4 regions of the Vreelandella profundi genome follow, and region 4 is predicted to be linked to each of the others. Evidence: predicted binding sites of a transcription regulator. Region 4 holds the regulator's gene; each other region holds the start of a gene.

Evidence for each region. The regulator PhoB, encoded in region 4, activates phosphate uptake and scavenging genes when phosphate is short. The targets are predictions, from matches to a motif close to TGTCATANNNNTGTCANA.
Region 1: the regulator PhoB is predicted to act here: its motif matches at 1,693-1,710, upstream of ppk1 (polyphosphate kinase 1).
Region 2: the regulator PhoB is predicted to act here: its motif matches at 1,864-1,881, upstream of KUO20_RS12535 (esterase-like activity of phytase family protein).
Region 3: the regulator PhoB is predicted to act here: its motif matches at 2,798-2,815, upstream of KUO20_RS14860 (PhoX family protein).

What each region holds. Positions count from the first base shown of each region.
Region 1 is NZ_CP077941.1:2,834,370-2,838,694, reverse strand. Features, by position in the region: gene ppk1 (polyphosphate kinase 1) at 1-1,603, opposite strand, end outside; gene hemB (porphobilinogen synthase) at 1,757-2,758, opposite strand; gene elbB (isoprenoid biosynthesis glyoxalase ElbB) at 2,952-3,611, shown strand; gene tatC (twin-arginine translocase subunit TatC) at 3,722-4,325, opposite strand, start outside.
Region 2 is NZ_CP077941.1:2,737,875-2,742,199, reverse strand. Features, by position in the region: gene KUO20_RS12540 (MurR/RpiR family transcriptional regulator) at 1-402, shown strand, start outside; gene KUO20_RS12535 (esterase-like activity of phytase family protein) at 481-1,791, opposite strand; gene KUO20_RS12530 (YfcC family protein) at 1,944-3,392, opposite strand; gene KUO20_RS12525 (bifunctional allantoicase/(S)-ureidoglycine aminohydrolase) at 3,790-4,325, shown strand, end outside.
Region 3 is NZ_CP077941.1:3,246,485-3,250,809, forward strand. Features, by position in the region: gene KUO20_RS14855 (LysE/ArgO family amino acid transporter) at 1-449, shown strand, start outside; gene KUO20_RS14860 (PhoX family protein) at 598-2,733, opposite strand; gene hemP (hemin uptake protein HemP) at 2,979-3,158, shown strand; gene KUO20_RS14870 (TonB-dependent receptor plug domain-containing protein) at 3,267-3,635, shown strand; partial or broken gene KUO20_RS14875 (iron chelate uptake ABC transporter family permease subunit) at 3,614-3,742, shown strand; gene KUO20_RS14880 (ATP-binding cassette domain-containing protein) at 3,736-4,325, shown strand, end outside.
Region 4 is NZ_CP077941.1:3,544,170-3,548,494, forward strand. Features, by position in the region: gene KUO20_RS16255 (hypothetical protein) at 1-62, opposite strand, end outside; gene KUO20_RS16260 (hypothetical protein) at 700-1,011, opposite strand; gene phoR (phosphate regulon sensor histidine kinase PhoR) at 1,315-2,607, opposite strand; gene phoB (phosphate regulon transcriptional regulator PhoB) at 2,610-3,299, opposite strand; gene ubiA (4-hydroxybenzoate octaprenyltransferase) at 3,411-4,301, opposite strand.

The DNA.
Region 1 (4,325 bases), 710 kb from region 4:
AAAGCTGCTGGAACACTTTATGTACGTCAGCGCAAAGCAGTTTGTTTGCGGTCAGCAGGCTGTAGTCGGTGTACAGTTTAGCGGTTTTGGAGTGATAGTTGCCGGTGCCAAGGTGAGCGTAGTAGCACAGTTCGCCTTTCTCACGACGCACAATATGCAGCATTTTGGCATGGGTTTTATAGGCCATAATGCCGTAAACAACGATGGCACCGGCTTCTTGAAGGCGTGAAGCAAGCTGTAGGTTGTCGGCTTCATCAAAGCGTGCGCGCAGCTCAATCACCACGGTCACCTCTTTGCCTTGGCTGGCAGCCTCCACCAGCGCACTCACAATAGGCGAGTCTGCCCCGGTGCGATAAAGAGTCTGCTTTACCGCCAATACATGGGGGTCGCGAGCAGCTTCGCGCAGCAGGTCTTCAATCGGTGAGAATGACTGAAAGGGATGGTGCAGCAGAATGTCGTTCTTAGCGATGGCATCAAACAGGCTGCCTGCCTTAAGTACTTTGGGAATGCTGGGAATGAACGGGCGATAAAGCAGCTCAGGGCGGTCAACGTCACCCAGCGCTGACATCATGCGCGTTAAATTAACCGGGCCTTTGACGCGGTACAAATCACCGTTTTCAAGCTCAAACTGGCGCAGCAGAAAATTGCTTAAGCCATCCGGGCAGTTGTCGGCCACTTCCAGCCGTACGCCGCTGCCATAGCGCCGCGCCAGCAGCTCGCCGCGCAGCGCTGAGGCTAAGTCAGACACTTCTTCGGGATCGACGCTCATGTCAGCATTGCGGGTCAGGCGGAATTGATAGCAGCCGCGCACGCGCATACCGGGAAATAGCTCGTCGGCATGGGCATGAATCATCGATGATAAAAACACATACTCTGAAAAGCCTTCTTCGCATAGCTCCTTAGGCAGTGCCATCAGCCGTGGCAGCGAGCGCGGAGCCGGCAAAATCGCCATGCCGCCTACACGGCCAAAAGCATCCTTGCCTTCCAGTTCAACAATGAAGTTGAGGCTTTTATTCACCAGCCGTGGAAAAGGGTGCGACGGGTCAAGGCCAATCGGGCTGATGACCGGCATAATCTCGTTATCAAAAAAGGCTCTGCCCCAGGCTTTTTGCGCGCTGGTCCACTGATCGCGTCGTCGAAAACGCAGCCCCTGCGCTTCCAGTGCGGGCAGCAGCGTTTCGTTGAGAATTTGATATTGGCGGAAAATTTGCGCATGGGCGAGCTGGGATATTTCCGCCAGTACCGCTTTGGGCAATCGGCCGTCGGCGGCCGTGGTGGTATCACCCAAGGCAATTTGATGCTTGAGACCTGCGACGCGAATCTCGAAGAACTCATCCATATTAGAAGAAAAAATAAGCAGGAACATCAGCCGATTGAGTAACGGATGTGCATCATCTAGCGCCTGTTCCAATACGCGGATATTAAACTGTAAATGCGACAGCTCGCGGTTGAAGTAGAGCTGGGTATCGTCAAGATCGGTTTCGGGCAACGCTTCACGCGCCTGAACCCCGGTGGGCGTACGATTTATACGTAGCGGCATATCGCCGTCGCTGCTGGTTTGATCGGTAGGCGATAATGGTGGACTGGAAACGTGCTCGTCCATGGTGGATCTCCCCGCGTCGATGGCTCGAACGTATCATAGCCTGATACTGATAGATCAGCGCAGTATGCGGGGAGAAGATGACAAATACGTGTCACTGGATTGTCATCTTGGGCAACATCATGCCAATAAGCGGCTTAGCGACGCTGTACTTCATTAGCCTTGCTGCAATAGCCGGGCCGCATCAAGTGCGAAATAGGTCAAAATGCCGTCTGCCCCGGCGCGCTTAAAGCACATCAGTGACTCTAGTATGACGGGTTCTGCTTCCAGCCAGCCGTTATCGAAGGCTGCGCGATGCATGGCGTACTCGCCGCTGACTTGATAAGCAAAGGTGGGAACCTTGAGTTCATCCTTTACCCGGCGCACCACGTCTAAATAGGGCATGCCAGGTTTGACCATGACCATGTCGGCGCCTTCGCTGATGTCCATGGCCACTTCATGCAGTGCTTCATCGCTGTTGGCGGGGTTCATTTGATAGGTGCGTTTGTCCGCTTTGCCCAGGTTAGTGGCCGACCCGACCGCATCCCGAAATGGCCCGTAGTAGTGCGATGCGTACTTCGCGCTGTAGGCCATTATCCGCACGTTGTGTAAGTTTTCTTGCTCCAGCACTTGGCGAATCGAACCAATGCGCCCGTCCATCATGTCAGAGGGTGCCACCACGTCGGCACCCGCTTCGGCATGGGAAAGCGCCTGCTTCAGCAACGTTTCTACGGTGCGGTCGTTTTGCACGTAGCCCTGCCCATCTAAAATGCCGTCTTGGCCATGAATGGTATACGGGTCAAGCGCCACGTCAGTAATGATGCCGAGTTCAGGCAGCGCTTCTTTTAGCGCGCGCACGCTACGCTGAACCAGTCCGCTGGCGCTATAGGCTTCTTCGGCGAGCTCACTTTTTTGCTCAGGGCCGACGACCGGAAATAGCGCCAGAGCGGGAATGCCTAATGCAAACGCTTCGCGAGCCTGCTCAATCAGCAGGTCGATCGAAAGCCGTTCCACGCCCGGCATTGAGGCTATGGGTTCACGCTGATTTTCACCTTCAAGAACAAAGACTGGCAGGATGAGATCCGCGGGCGTCAGCGTTTTTTCTTGCATTAAGCGACGTGAAAAATCATCGCGGCGCATGCGGCGCATGCGCGTGGCGGGGAAGTGACGGGGAATCATAGATGCACTCAAAGGTTGTCTCCATCAAGGATCGCAAATGAGGTTCTTAAATGAGGATGCCCGAAGGCCTGTAGCCAGTATATCAGCCATAACCTGCGGCGAAAGACGCCTTGTGACAAACCACCACACTGACTAAAGTGGGCGACAGCTTTGCGGTAATGCGTTCGGCAGACCCTAAAATAAGGAGATAGGCATGGCCAAACAGGTGGCAGTCATTTTAGCCGGATGCGGCGTTTACGATGGTTCTGAAATTTATGAGACCACGCTGACGCTGCTGCGCTTGGATCAGCTGGGTATTGAGTATCGCTGCTTTGCACCCGATATAGAACAGCAGCATGTTGTGAACCATCTTACGCAAGAGGTTGTTGAAGGCGAGCAGCGCAACGTGTTGTTGGAGTCTGCCCGCCTAGCGCGAGGGGACATAAGCGCGCTAGAGGCGTTAAACGCGGATAACTTTGATGCGGTGATTGTGCCCGGTGGTTTTGGGGTCGCCAAAAATCTTTCAGACTTTGCCAGTGCCAGCGATAATATGCAGGTGCTAGAGGCGCTGAAAGAGGCGCTGGTGGGCTTTCGTCAAGAAGCCAAGCCTATCGGCCTGATGTGTATTGCTCCGGCACTGGTGCCACGTCTGCTGGGAGATGGCATTGCTGTCACGGTGGGCAATGACCCGGCGGTATCCGGTGCCATTAGTGCAATGGGTGGGCTGCACCGCACCTGTAGCGTAGAGGATATCGTGGTTGATTTTGAGCACAGCGTAGTGACGACACCCGCTTACATGCTGGCAACGCGTATCAGCGAAGCAGCTACCGGTATCTTTAAGCTCGTTGATCGTCTCGCGGAAATGATGGACTAACGCAGAAATGATAGATTAAGGGCTATTGCGAGATCGTTAACGGTTGAGATAAAAAGCCGCCGCCATGATTAATGGCGGCGGCTTTTCACTATCTACGTCTTTAGTGCCTGCTATAGCATGTCTTCCTGCTCTTCCGCCGCTTCTTTTTCCGCTTTACGCTTGCGTACTAGGCGACCAAACAGCAGGCCAACCTCGTAAAGTAGGTACATCGGAATCGCCAGCAGGCTTTGTGAAATGACATCCGGTGGCGTGAGCAGCATGCCCACCACGAAGCAGCCCAGCAGAATATAGGGGCGCTTCTTGGACAGGCTTTCAACTGAGGTAGCCCCCGAAAGAATGAGCAAGAACGTGGCAATAGGAATTTCAAACGCCACGCCGAAGGCAAAAAACAGCTTAAGAACGAAGTTCAAATACTGATTGATATCGGTCATTACGGCGACGTTTTCTGGCCCGGTCTGGGTAAAAAACTCAAACAGCAGCGGAAACACCACGTAATAAGCAAACGCTGCACCGCCGTAAAACAGCGCAATGCTTGAAACCAGAATAGGAATGGCTAAGGCTTTTTCGTTATCGTAAAGGCCCGGCGCAATAAACGCCCACGCCTGATGCAATACAAAAGGAATGGCGATAAACACGGCCACTACTAGGGTCAGCTTAAACGGTGCTAAGAAGGGCGATGTTACTTCCGTGGCGATCATCTGTGAGCCTTCAGGC
Region 2 (4,325 bases), 810 kb from region 4:
GCGCGCACCCAGGTGCGTGTGGTTCCCCATCCTAATCAGTCGCTGGCTGAAGAAATTGTTGATCTAAACGCGCAGGATGTTGTGGTGCTGTTTGGATTTCGCCGCCGCCCCGCAGCGTTTGCCGCGCTGGTGGATGCGCTTGAGCGCTCGCCGGCCAACATCGCGTTAATCGCTGACCCCACCGCGGTTAATTTTGCCTCTCAAGTCACTTGGTTCTTTGAGACGCCGCTGGAAAGCCTCTCGGCGTTTGATAGCTACGCTGTGGCTAATAGTCTGATTTGCTTGCTGGTTAACGGCGTTTTACACCAACGTTTGCCGGAAGGCAGGGGCCGGATTGGCGCGATTAGCGATATTTATACGGAGCTTAGTGAACTTGAAACACCGATCATGAGTATCGATTAGCCCATACGCTAGGGATCGTTGACGTTTCAGCGTGAGGCGAAGATGTCAGCTAGCATCCTAACCTCACGCTTATTCTTGTTATTCAGCGTTCAGAAAGTTTTCTACATCAAGCAGTATCATCTCATTATCATCAGCCTGTCCTTGCTCGCGGCCAATTGAGAACGGATAGTTATTGTCGTTGGCGACCACAATAGTTCTTTCATCGACTCTATCCACATTCTCAATGGTCACAAAGGGAAAATTAAACGTGCCGTCGATCGTGCCGCGCGGTGCGATGCCATTGGGGTCTTGAATGTCCATGAGGTCTATATAGGCGATTTTCTCAAGCACACCCTGAGCGTTCGTGCGATTGAGGTCGACAAGGTAGATACGTTTAAACTCGGCGGGTTCGTCTGCCCATTCTTCTCGAGGGTCTCCTTGGCGGCTATCACGCTCGATAATCAGGCCGCGAGTGCCGCCAATAAGATTGAAGTCGCCAATGGCATGATCCGCTGACGCGAGTGGGTAATAGCGAGTAGTGTCGCCCCATTTTCCCGTGTCAGTGCTGAGTTCAAACATTCTTAATACGGGGGTGCCGTCAATGGTTTCCGGGGCATTAGCATTACTGTCCCACACAGGCTTTTCCAACAATGGATAGAGAGTTGTGTGGTCTTCGGAGAGCGCCATACCCTCATAGCCGCCGGAGCGAAAAACGACGACATCCTCTGAAGTCGGTGCGCCCGGGTTTGGGGGTAGGGCAAAGGCATTATCGGGCGAGCGCATCATCGTGCCGCCTGGGTTTGTGGCTATTACCTGCAACACTTCACCCTCATTATTGACCTGGATAATCCATGGGCCGAATTCATCACCAATCCAGTAGGTATCGCCCACCGGCTGGATCGATTCAATGTCGAAATCAGCACCGGTCAAAAATCGTCCGGGGGTGGCTTCATTCATAATAGGGAAGGGTACCTTACGGTTTGGGTCCGAGAGTTGAACGGTCTCCTCAATACTGACGCGTCCGGTGTCCCAGTCGGGCTTTATGATGTTAAACATCAAGATGATGTCGGAAGAGTTCGCCTTAGCGCCAAAGCCATTATCGGTTAAGACTAAAAAACGGTCGTCGCCAAGCGAGCGGATACCTGAAAATCCTTGCAGCGGCTGGCTGGGGAAAGGGAGCGCTAAACCTGTGTCTTGCACGTTAGAATATAGCTGCTCAATGCGTCGCTCTTTGCCAGTAAAGCGGCCTGAGGTGTTGTAGTGTTCAGCGGCACCGGATGGGGCCGCCACAAAGGTGCTTCCGGGCAGCTGAGCATGACTGGATAGGACGGCGGGAAATGCCTGCTGAGAATAAGCTGAATCCGTAAATACAAAGACCAATAAGGCCGTGGCGAGTATTGGTTTCATCATCACTATTTAACCTTTGCAAAGGAGATAAGATGTAGCAGAGCAGGCTCAGCTACATCTATCTTCTTCAACAACGGTGATAGTTGAATGACAGAAAGCAGATATTTTAAGTTCTGTCCGCTTTTACTATTGTGGCCAATGTTTTTGTTCAGTATTTAACCGTTCCACTGAGTAGCCTGAGCGAACACAAGAAACGCCAGCGCAATCAGCACCCATATGCAAAAGAGCGGGAAGAAGAACTTGACCCATTTTTGCCACGTCACCCCAGCCAGTGCCAGCGTGGCCATAAAGTAGCCTGACGTTGGGTAAAGAATATTGCCAATGCCGTCGCCGAGCTGGAAGGCCAGTACCGCGGTTTGTCGTGTGACGCCAATAATGTCGGAAAGCGGTGCCATCAGCGGCATAGTGACCAGTGCCTGGCCGCTACCGGAAGGCACAATGAAATTGAAGCCTAGCTGGGCAAAGAACATGCCAATGGCCGACAGCAATGTTGGCAGGCCGCCAACCAGATTGCCCAGCCCAAACACCAGCGTATCCATGATCTGTCCATCTTCCAGCATCACGGCGACGCCCCGAGCAACCCCGGCGATCATCGCGCCTACGAGCACGTCGCGAAAGCCTTGGTTGAAGCCTGCGCATATCTCGTCGGTGTTAAGGCCCGCGATCAGCCCCACCACAATCCCCATAATGATGAAAAGCCCGGCCATCTCCATCATGAACCAGCCTTGCTGTAACACGCCGTAAATTAGCATGCCAAAGAAGGCAAAGGCCGCGACTGACGCAAGCTTTTGACGGCCGCTAGCCAACAGTGCGCGGCCATTATCGGCATGCTGATAGAGCGAACGCTTTTCAGACTCGCCAGGGTCACTGCTGAGCAGACTAAAGGACGGTTCGCTATGTACTTTGCGGGCGTAGCGCATGACAAAGAAAATGGCCGCCGCCAGCATGACAATAAACGCGAAGATACGTAGCCCGTAGCCAGAATAAAGCGGGAGCGCCGATAGCTGCTGGCCTAAGCCGGTATTGATGGGGTTGAGTACGCCGGTAGTGAAGCCGACAGTAGTGGCACATAAAGCCACCGCCGCCGCCGTCACCGAGTCAAAGCGTAAAGCAATCATCAGCGGCAGGATCACCGGGACGTAAACCAGCGCCAACTCCTGGGTGCCAATAACGGTCGCGATGAGGGCAAATACGGTCATTAGCACCGGAATGGTCAGCAGGCTTTGTCGGGCAAAGCGCCTAGTTAGCTTATCGACACCAATTTCGATAATGCCGGTATGCCGCAACACCATGAACATGCCGCCAATCATAAAGGTAAAAAAGACCACTTCGCCGGCGCTCATCAATCCGTTGGGGATCGCCAGCATGAAATCGACAATGCCCACCGGGGAGGAAGCGATTTGCTCATAAGAGGTCGGGTCGATGGTGATGCGACCAGCCGGGCCTGGAACGCGCTCGAACTGCCCTGCAGGGACAAAGTGCGTGGCGATCGCCGCTAGCGCAATAAATATGAACAGAACGGCGTATATGTCGGGGATTCTACACCAGCTTTTCTTAGGCGCAGGGCGCTCAGGGGAGGGCGAAGGGGGGATTTGTTGGGACATGCGTTGCCTCGCGTTATTAAAGCCGCCCTTGAGGGCAGCTGTTGTTATAAATGCTTAGTTATAGATGCTTGGTTATAAATGCCTAGCGTGAGCCGAGCAATGACAGCATCTAGCGGCTAACGACCCACGGGTTCCAAACGATGAAACACAGCCGTTTGAAACACTGCCGTTTGAAACGCTGCCATTTGAAACGCTGCCATTTGAAACGCTGCCATTTGAAGCATGGTTCGTATGGTTTTAGAATTATGAAACGAAAGTTTCTAAAGAAGTTGCTATTGGGAGGAGTGTTTCACAAGGGCTTTGCTAAAGAGCACTGCAAAAGATCGCTTTAATGTGTGTGACGGATCTTGTATACAAGATGTCTTCTTAATTTTAATAGAATCAGATAGGGCCAATCATGCCAGCTACTTACTACGCCCCCACGGGCGGTCATCCGCCGCAAACGCAGTTAACCGCTGACCGCGCTGTTTTCACCGAAGCCTATGCGCTGATTCCTAAAGGCGTGATGCGCGACATCGTCACAAGCAATCTACCGTTCTGGGAAGGCACGCGCTTGTGGGTGCTCGCGCGGCCGCTGTCAGGCTTTGCGGAAACATTCTCACAGTACATTATGGAGTTGCAGCCCAAAGGCGGTAGTGATAAGCCTGAGCTTGACCCTCAGGCTGAAGGCGTGCTGTTTGTGGTGGAAGGTGAGTTAACGCTTACATTAGCCGGCGAGCGCCATACCATGGTGCCCGGTGGCTACGCGTTTATGCCGCCTGGCAGTGATTGGCAGGTACGTAACGAATCATCAGCAGTGGTGCGCTTTCACTGGATTCGTAAGTCCTTTGAGTTTGTCGAAGGGCTCGACGTGCCTAAAGCGTTTGTTACCAATGAGCAAGACCTTGCCCCTGTTGAAATGCCGGGCACCAACGGAAGCTGGGCGACGACGCG
Region 3 (4,325 bases), 300 kb from region 4:
CCGCGGGCGTATTCGGATTGGCAGGCATATTGATGCAAAGCCCGCTACTGCTCGGCATTGCGCGATGGGGAGGCATTGCTTTTCTGCTTTGGTACGCAAGCCAAGCACTGTGTCGCGCTTGGCGCCCCGTTACGCTTGAGGCAAACGGCACGCAGGCGCGTTCTTTCCACGCGGTGATGCTGGCGACACTGGCCGTGACCCTGCTCAATCCGCATGTTTATCTCGATACGGTCGTACTGATTGGCTCGCTAGGTGCCCAGCAGCCAGTGCCGAGCGCCTACGCGCTGGGCGCAGCTAGCGGCTCGGCGCTATGGTTTAGCGCGCTAGCCCTGGGAGCTTCCTGGCTAGCGCCCTGGCTATCACGGCCACTAACTTGGCGACTGATCGATATTGGCGTGGCCATTATGATGGCGACCATTGCCTTTCAGCTGCTTGTGGGTGGGCTTTAAGGCCATAGACAGGAGGATGCTTAGTGGACCAATCAGCGCCCATTGAAGATCGGTGCCTTTGAGGCGTTGGATGCCCGGCAGAAAAAGCGTCGAACCTGGGAGTGGTTCGACGCTTTTAACATGACATCAAGATATGGTGGCTAGCTGCCTACACCCCCACCGGGCCACCGTCGCGCTTCTGAATGACCACGGTCGCGGCTCTAGGGCGCACCTGACCGCTGGCGACCATGGTGGCATCTTGAGTCAGCGCGTTAGCATCAGCGGGCCAGTTGCCTGGGTGCTGAATATTGATGAACAGCGCAGTCTTATCCGGTGTGGCAAAGATGCCGGTGACTTCGCCGCCGTTAGGCCCTACCGCGAAACGTTTTAGCTGCTGCTGATTGCTACTATTAATCACCGGGCCGGTGCCTTGAATATCGTCCAGCCCTTTGGGTACGACCGCAAGTAACTGGTCGTTGGTGTACTCCGTTAGCCCGTCATAACCGTTATCGGTTTGAATCCAAAGAATGCCCTGACCGTCACCACGCTCATCGAACCACAGCCCGTCGGGGCTTGCGAACTGGTTCATCTCGCTCAGGCCAGAGTGGTTATCCATATCGCTTGCCGCGGCACCAAACACAAACACTTCCCAGGTGAAGGCATTCGGCAAACGGCTTTCGCGCCAGCGAATAATATGCCCCGCTTCGTTATTGGCGCGCGGATTAGATGCATTGGTGGGCGCTGTGTCATAACCCACCCCTAGCTGCTCAATGTCGTCACCTGTATTAGTAAACGTCGGTGCGGTTTCTGCGGCGGTACGCTGCGTGTTATTGGTCAGCGTGAGGTACACCTCGCCTGATGTGGGGTCGACAGCCGCCCATTCTGGCCGGTCCATTGGTGTGGCGCCCATAAAATCCGCCGCATCGCAGGTATTAATAATAATTCCTGCGTAGTCATCGTCTGCCAAGCCCAGCGCCACGGCTAGCGTGCGGCCATCTTGCGTTGTCGCATCAGGCGTCAGTGCTAGCCACTCACCGCTGCCGTCGGCATGGAAACGGGCCACATACAGCGTGCCGTTATCCATATATTTACTACCGATAGCCAGGCGGTCGTACTCTTCGCCGGGGCGATTAGCATCGGCGGGATCCCACGCAGCATCGGAGACGTACTTATACACATACTCATTGCGGGAATCATGGCCGGAGTAGTACACCACCGGCTGACCGGCTTCCAGCTTGCCCAGCCAGCAGCCTTCGTGGCGGAAACGGCCCAGTGCCGTGCGCTTAACGGCGAGCGCATCGCTATACGGGTCGACTTCCACCTGATAGCCAAACGAGCGCGCCTCGTTGCGATAATCGTCAGCCGCGTTTTCGCTCCGGGGCGTGATATCAAAACGGCCAAACTCGTCGTTTTGTTCGCTGGCATCACCTGCGGATGTATCCCAACCGTAGCGGCTTTTATCGGTAGGAATACCGATGCGCGCATCGTCCTGGAAACGTTCACCACGATTCACGAAAATATCCGGCCAGTTCTCTTCGCAGGCAATATAGGTGCCCCAGGGAGTGACGCCATTGCCACAGTTATTGTTGGTGCCACGGGTCTGTATCCCCGACGGTGAAAACTGCGTTTTGACGTAGTCACTACCCGCCACAGGGCCTGCGATATCCATCACGGTGGCACTCGTCAGGCGACGGTTATAGGCCGACCCCGGCACATGCGCCCAGTGGCCGTTAGCGTCTTTCTCAACTTCAACCAGGGTCACACCGTGCGCATTGATCTCAGTGCGTGACTCATCGGCGGGTCGCTTACCGCTTTCAGCATTCGTCGGGCCACCCTGAGGTGCCCACAGCGCCTCTTGATCGATATATTCATTATTGAGCGCCAGTACAAACCGGCGCGATGCGTTATCGGCATCCAGCGCAAACCCGGCCATGCCGTCATGGTGCATGCCTACGCTCGCTGCCTGGCGATCAGGCGTCATCGGCTGGTCAGCCTGCCATGTAGCGCCAGCGCTGAGCGGCGTACCCCAAGGCACCAGCACCTGGGCTACATAGCCTTCTGGCACTATGATGGCATCAGTGAGCGACCCGCGAACCGCTTCAAACGCCAGCGTAAGCGGTGTTTTTTGCGTGCCGTTTGAGGCAAGTGCCTGAGCGGCGCCACCAAAACTCAGCATTGAGACCGCCGCCATACTCAAGCCGCCCCGCATCACATCGCGCCGAGATACATGCTTTGCCAATATCGCTGCAAATGGTTCATTGCGGCTTTGGTTAAACAACCGATGATCTTCGATCTCTTTACTCATTTTGGGTCTCCCTCTTATCGTTTATCAGCCAACGACTAAATTTCAGAAGACTCTAACGGAGCTAAATGACAGCGCGATGACGGTCTGCATGTTTGTCTGTAGGTAAATTAAGGACACACTTTGGCACTGTTACTGCCCGTCGTCGCATGACAACACTCGCTTGCCCTCCAAAGGCTATTGAGTGATATTCTCGACTCTGTTAAATTAACGCTAATAGTTATCATTAACACAGGAGTCATTATCGCATGCAGTTTCCCGACGAGGGCGCTGAGCAACGTCATGTGCCTGTAGTGGCGCCGATAGTGGCGCGTGAAGTAGAGAGTAAAGAGCTGCTGGGCAGCGCGGGCCAGCTGATCATTCATCATGAGCAAAGACGCTATATCCTGCGTCGGACCAAAAGTGGCAAGTTAATCCTTAACGCGTAAGCACGGCCTAATCTTAAAAACTGATACAGCAACAACCAGCCAAATTGCAGCCTGACTGCACTCAGCCAGCGATGTATTCCACCTCTTCTTGTTGGAACTATCCGGCTCATGAAATACACATGTGCGTTCAGCGGCCTTTGCCTCACTCTTTTCCCTTTACTCGCCGCTTTTGCAGGCGATGCCGAACTTAATCCGGTAACGGTGACGGGCACTCGCGCGCCGACGGACCTCTCTCGGGCGCCGCTGATTATCGACATCATTAACCGCAATGATGCGGTGCTAGCAACGGCTAGCCGAGTGGAAGACATCCTTAGCCGCCAGCCGGGCCTGCATGTCGCTGGCCAGGGACGTCGCAACGGTCAAACCTTGAGCATGCGTGGTTTTGGACGTTCAGGCGTGCTGGTACGTTTAGACGGCGTGCGGCAGGGCTGGATGCCTCGCGCCTCAAGCGTCGCGTCGTCGTCGCCGACACGTTAGCACGCACGCTAGGCGCACCGGCTGAGATTCCGGTAGGTCTTCTTACTAGCCTCCTGGGTGGGCCTTACTTTCTTTACTTATTGATGCGCCGGAGCCCGTCATGCTGACCCTGCATAAAGCAGGATTATCGACGACGCCCGCCTTAGCCCCCATCGACGGCACCATTCGCCCTGGTGAGCTACTCGCTATTGTCGGCCCCAACGGTGCGGGTAAAAGCACGCTACTCAGCCTGTTGTCAGGCTATCGCCCTTGCGAAGAGGGCGAAGTCCGCCTGGATGGTCGTTTACTACAGGAATGGGAGGTGGGCGCCCTCGCCAGCCGCCGTGCGCTGGTCGTACAGCAAGAGCCGCTAGGCTTTGATTGGCGGGTGGAGGAGTTAGTGTGCTTAGGCTGTAACCCAGAAAAAGCGCTCATTGCCGAACTGCTCGATGACTTAGACCTCATCCATCTTGCTAAGCGCAGTGCACTCACTCTTTCCGGCGGCGAACGCCAGCGGGTCATGGTCGCGCGAGGCGCCTGCCAGGTTCTCTCCAGACGCTCTGCGACCGCCAAGGATGGGGGGCTTCTGCTACTGGACGAACCGACAAGCGCACTGGACATTGGCCAACAGCAGCGACTCATGCGCCAGCTGCGTGTCTGGGCTGAACAGCATCAGATGGCAGTCGTCTGTGTGCTACACGACCTGAATCT
Region 4 (4,325 bases):
CTAGCCAATAACGTTAGTGAAATACCCACTAAAGCTACTTTTTTAACAAAAATATTTAACATTTTGACACTCCTGGAACTGTTGGTAACGCTGGCGTGGAAGAAGAAGCGCCTTGATGGCAAACTTTTAACTTAATCAACTTCCTTGCCCTTAGTAAGCACAAAGAATGCCACCTCTAGCATAAATTACAAAAAACGCCATTAATCAATAGTATATATTGCGTATGTTGCGCGCAATAATATAACGCAAAAACAATAATCGCACTAAATAATTGTGCACTAATGACACATGCGCAAATTTGTATGTGCCTTTTTGACACATAGACGATAAGAAGATGCAGAGGTTCTGTACTGTAAAAAGGATAGGAGTGAGCGGTATCACTAACGACGAGTGAACCTAGTCAGCCATATTTAATAAGAAAAACTAAGGGCAGGAAAAGCCAGCAGCGACGGAGAACGGAAAAACGGCTGACGGCAAAAAAAAACAAAGCCCCACCGGAGGTGAGGCTTAATGTCTAACTTGCAGATAGGTAATATTGACGTTAGCTTCCATTCCTTGTGCGGGGCTCCAACCTTGGATGCTACCCTGACTAACGTGCTGATTGCCTATTGATTCATCCTTGAATCCAAATATATCCCTATAGCAGAGCCTTTACAGACTCTTGGTACTGTCGTTCAGTACTATTTTTCAGAACTACAGTTACATACCGCTATTTTCTTCTGGTAACTCTTCTGTGCTTTCAAAATTAGCATCATCTGAGTTACTGGTAGACTCGGGCTCCATGTTGCTGGCGCCATCGCCTTCATCGTGCGTCAAATCGTGCTGGCCACGCTCACTAGCGGTATCCGTGTGGTTACCTTTCGGCTCCATCGCCTCATCATCCGCAGTAATGCCTTTATTCTGATCAATTGCCGTGCTTTGCTCAGATTCTGCGAACGCGAGTGGGCTAGCCATCAAGCCAAACGTTAAACCTAAAATGCCAGCTTTCTTGAGTAATTCCTTGGACATCATATTCCACCTCCGATCGCTGTTTAAACCGCTTAATTAAGAAAGAAAGGCTAATGTCAGCCAGCAATTCCTGCGGTCATCTCTCTTACTTATTTATAAATGTTGCAGCGGGCATGCCAAAAGCTGTCACTATTAATTAATTTTTAATAAAATCAATAATTTAATAAAAAATAAACCATAAAATAAATCTTAGTTAACGATTAAGCATGCCCAGAGAGTGTGTAAAAATGGCACATGAGCAAAGTTTTACCAATCTTGTATGCCAATATTGCACACTTCTACAGAGATTGTGCATAGCATCTACTTTCAGGGTGGGCTAAGGCGCGAAGCGGGGAATTTGCAGCGGAATAAGGCACCCTTACCCGGGTGAGATTCAATCAGAAGCTGCGCATCATGGCGCAGCAGCACGTGCTTGACAATGGCCAAGCCCAAACCTGTACCGCCCGTTGTCGTACTGCGCCCTTTATCAACGCGGTAGAAGCGTTCGGTCAGCCGAGGAATGTGCACCGGATCAATGCCCTCACCGTTGTCCTCAACCTCAATGCAAGCGCCGCCCGCTTGGCTATCTTGCCAGCGCAACGTGATGTGGCTCCCAGGCGGCGTATAGCGAACAGCGTTAAAAGCGAGATTAGAAATCGCGCTGCGCATTTCCTGCTCACTTCCGAGCAGGCGTGCATTGCTCTCAAGTGCAATGAGAATGGTATGCCGCTGACCCGATAGCGCTAGCGCATCATCACAAACGCTCTGCAGCAACGGCCCCAGCGACAAGGGCTGATGGTCCTTGCCACTTTGGTCAATTTCTAACCGGGACAGCAGCAATAGATCATTGACCAGATTCTGCATGCGCTGCGTCTGCTCCTGCATTTGGTAAATACCTTTACCCAAGCGCGGAGGTAGCTGCTCGGCAAGATCGCCATAGGTTTCTAAATAGCCGGAAAGAACGGTTAGCGGCGTACGCAGCTCGTGAGACACATTGGCCACAAAATCACGGCGCATCTGCTCCAAGCGATGCAGGCGCGTAATGTCTCTCGCCATCACTAGCCGCTCATCGTCGCCGTACAGGGTAATTTGGTACTGCAGAATGCATCGCTCATCAATGGGAGATGTCAGCGTTAGCGGTTCACTATAGTGACGGGCGTTGAAGTAGCTTATAAAGCCTGGATCGCGGAGTAAATTGGTAATGTGCTGACCACGGTCATGGGCCGTTTGCAGGCCTAGCATCGTGGTTGCGGCGCTGTTCCACCACTCTAGATCGCCATGGCGGTCGAGCATAACGACGCTGTCGCGCATCGCTTCTGACGACTCTTGAATACGCGCCAAGGTGGCACGCAGTCGACTTTGGGTAATACGCTGACTTTTTTGATAGCGGTATAAACGATCAAACAGTTCGCCCCATAGCCCCTTAGCAGCAGGCGGTTCATCATGGGGTTGCAGGGTTAGCCATCGATACAGCGCGCGCAGCTGCCGCAAGTGATAAAACAGGTACACTGCCAGTCCAGACGCCAGCCCAAGCCCTGCTTCATCCAATAGCCAGCCAATGCCTGTGCCCAGCGTGGCTAGCCAGGCCAGTTGCCACAGTTCACGGCTCCATAGACGCACATTTATACCCGTGAAGAGAAACGGTAACCGGTGCCCCGAACCGTTTGAATCAGATTTTGATGTGTTTCGCCCAGCGCTTTGCGCAACCGACGAATATGTACATCTACCGTGCGTTCTTCAACATACACGTTGCCACCCCACACTTGATCAAGCAGCTGGCTACGCGTGTAAGCGCGCTCCTGGTGCGTCATAAAGAACTGCAGCAGGCGATATTCCGTTGGGCCCATCTCAAGCGCCTTCCCATCGGTGCTGACGCGATGGCTCACCGGATCAAGCAGCAGTCCATTAACCTCGACGGGATCTTCAACACCGCGTGGCGTTGCGCGACGCAAAACGGCTTTAAGCCGCGCCACCAGCTCGCGAGGCGAAAAAGGCTTGGTGATATAGTCATCGGCGCCAGCTTCAAGCCCCTGAATCTTATTATCCTCTTCGCCTTTAGCGGTCAGCATAATAATAGGGATCTCAGCGGTGGCTTCTTCGCGCTTTAAGCGCCTAGCAAGCTCAATACCGCTGGTGCCAGGCATCATCCAATCAAGCAGCAGTAAATCAGGCTGGTGGTCGACGATCAAAGCATGAGCATCCTGAGCGTTATCCGCTTCGAGCACGCGATAGTCAGCCATTTCCAGCGCTACCGCAATCATCTCGCGGATCGGCGCCTCATCATCGACAATCAAAACGGTCTTGGCAGTCATACCAGAGCCTCAAGGTGTGCAAAGAGAGCTAGTTCAAATAAAAACAGCTCAATGACATATCGATGACGATAACACCATGACTTGATGACAGTTACATGACAGCGGCGGTTATTAGCCCGCCACAGGCCACCAACTTAACGCAATACCGGCGAAAATAAACAAACCTGACCAAAAATTATTGAGGAACGCCTGAAAGCACGCATCCCGGGCGCGGTGAAAAATTAACCGCTGCTGATGCAGAAAAGTGGCCGCCATTCCCACAAGACCTAACCAGAAAAAGCCGCCTAGACCCACTCGCCACCCCACCCACGCTAATAGCAGTAACGTCACCACCTGTAGCAAAGCAATAATGACGCGGTCCGCATTACCAAACAGCACGGCTGTCGATTTAATGCCGATTTTTAAATCATCGTCGCGGTCCACCATGGCGTACTGGGTGTCATACGCCACCGTCCAAACCACATTGGCAAAGAACAATAACCACGCCTCCAGCGGGACATAGCCGAGCACAGCGCCAAACGCCATGGGGATTGCCCAAGCAAAGGCGGCGCCCAGCACCACCTGAGGAAGGTGGGTGTAGCGCTTCATAAACGGATAAATAATCGCTAACAGCACGCCACCCAGCGAGAGCATCACCGTGAACCAATTGGTCAGCAGCACCAAAATGAAGGAAACGGCTATAAGCGCGATAAACAGCAGCTGGGCCTCGGTTTCGCTAATACGACCGGTGGCTAGAGGACGATTTTTAGTGCGCTTTACATGCCCATCAAAATGACGGTCGGCATAGTCATTCACCACACACCCCGCGGCACGCATGGCGTAAACGCCGGCAACAAAAATAAGCAGCACGTTTCGCCCCGGCACGCCCTGCGCGGCAATCCATAGCGCCCAAAGGGCTGGCCACATTAATAGCCACGTACCGATGGGCCGATCTAAGCGCATCAGTTGTAAAAAGTCTGCCACGCGAGCCAATCCCTTCGGCCGCAACAGTGAACGATCCATGCTTACCTCACGAAAAAGAAAACG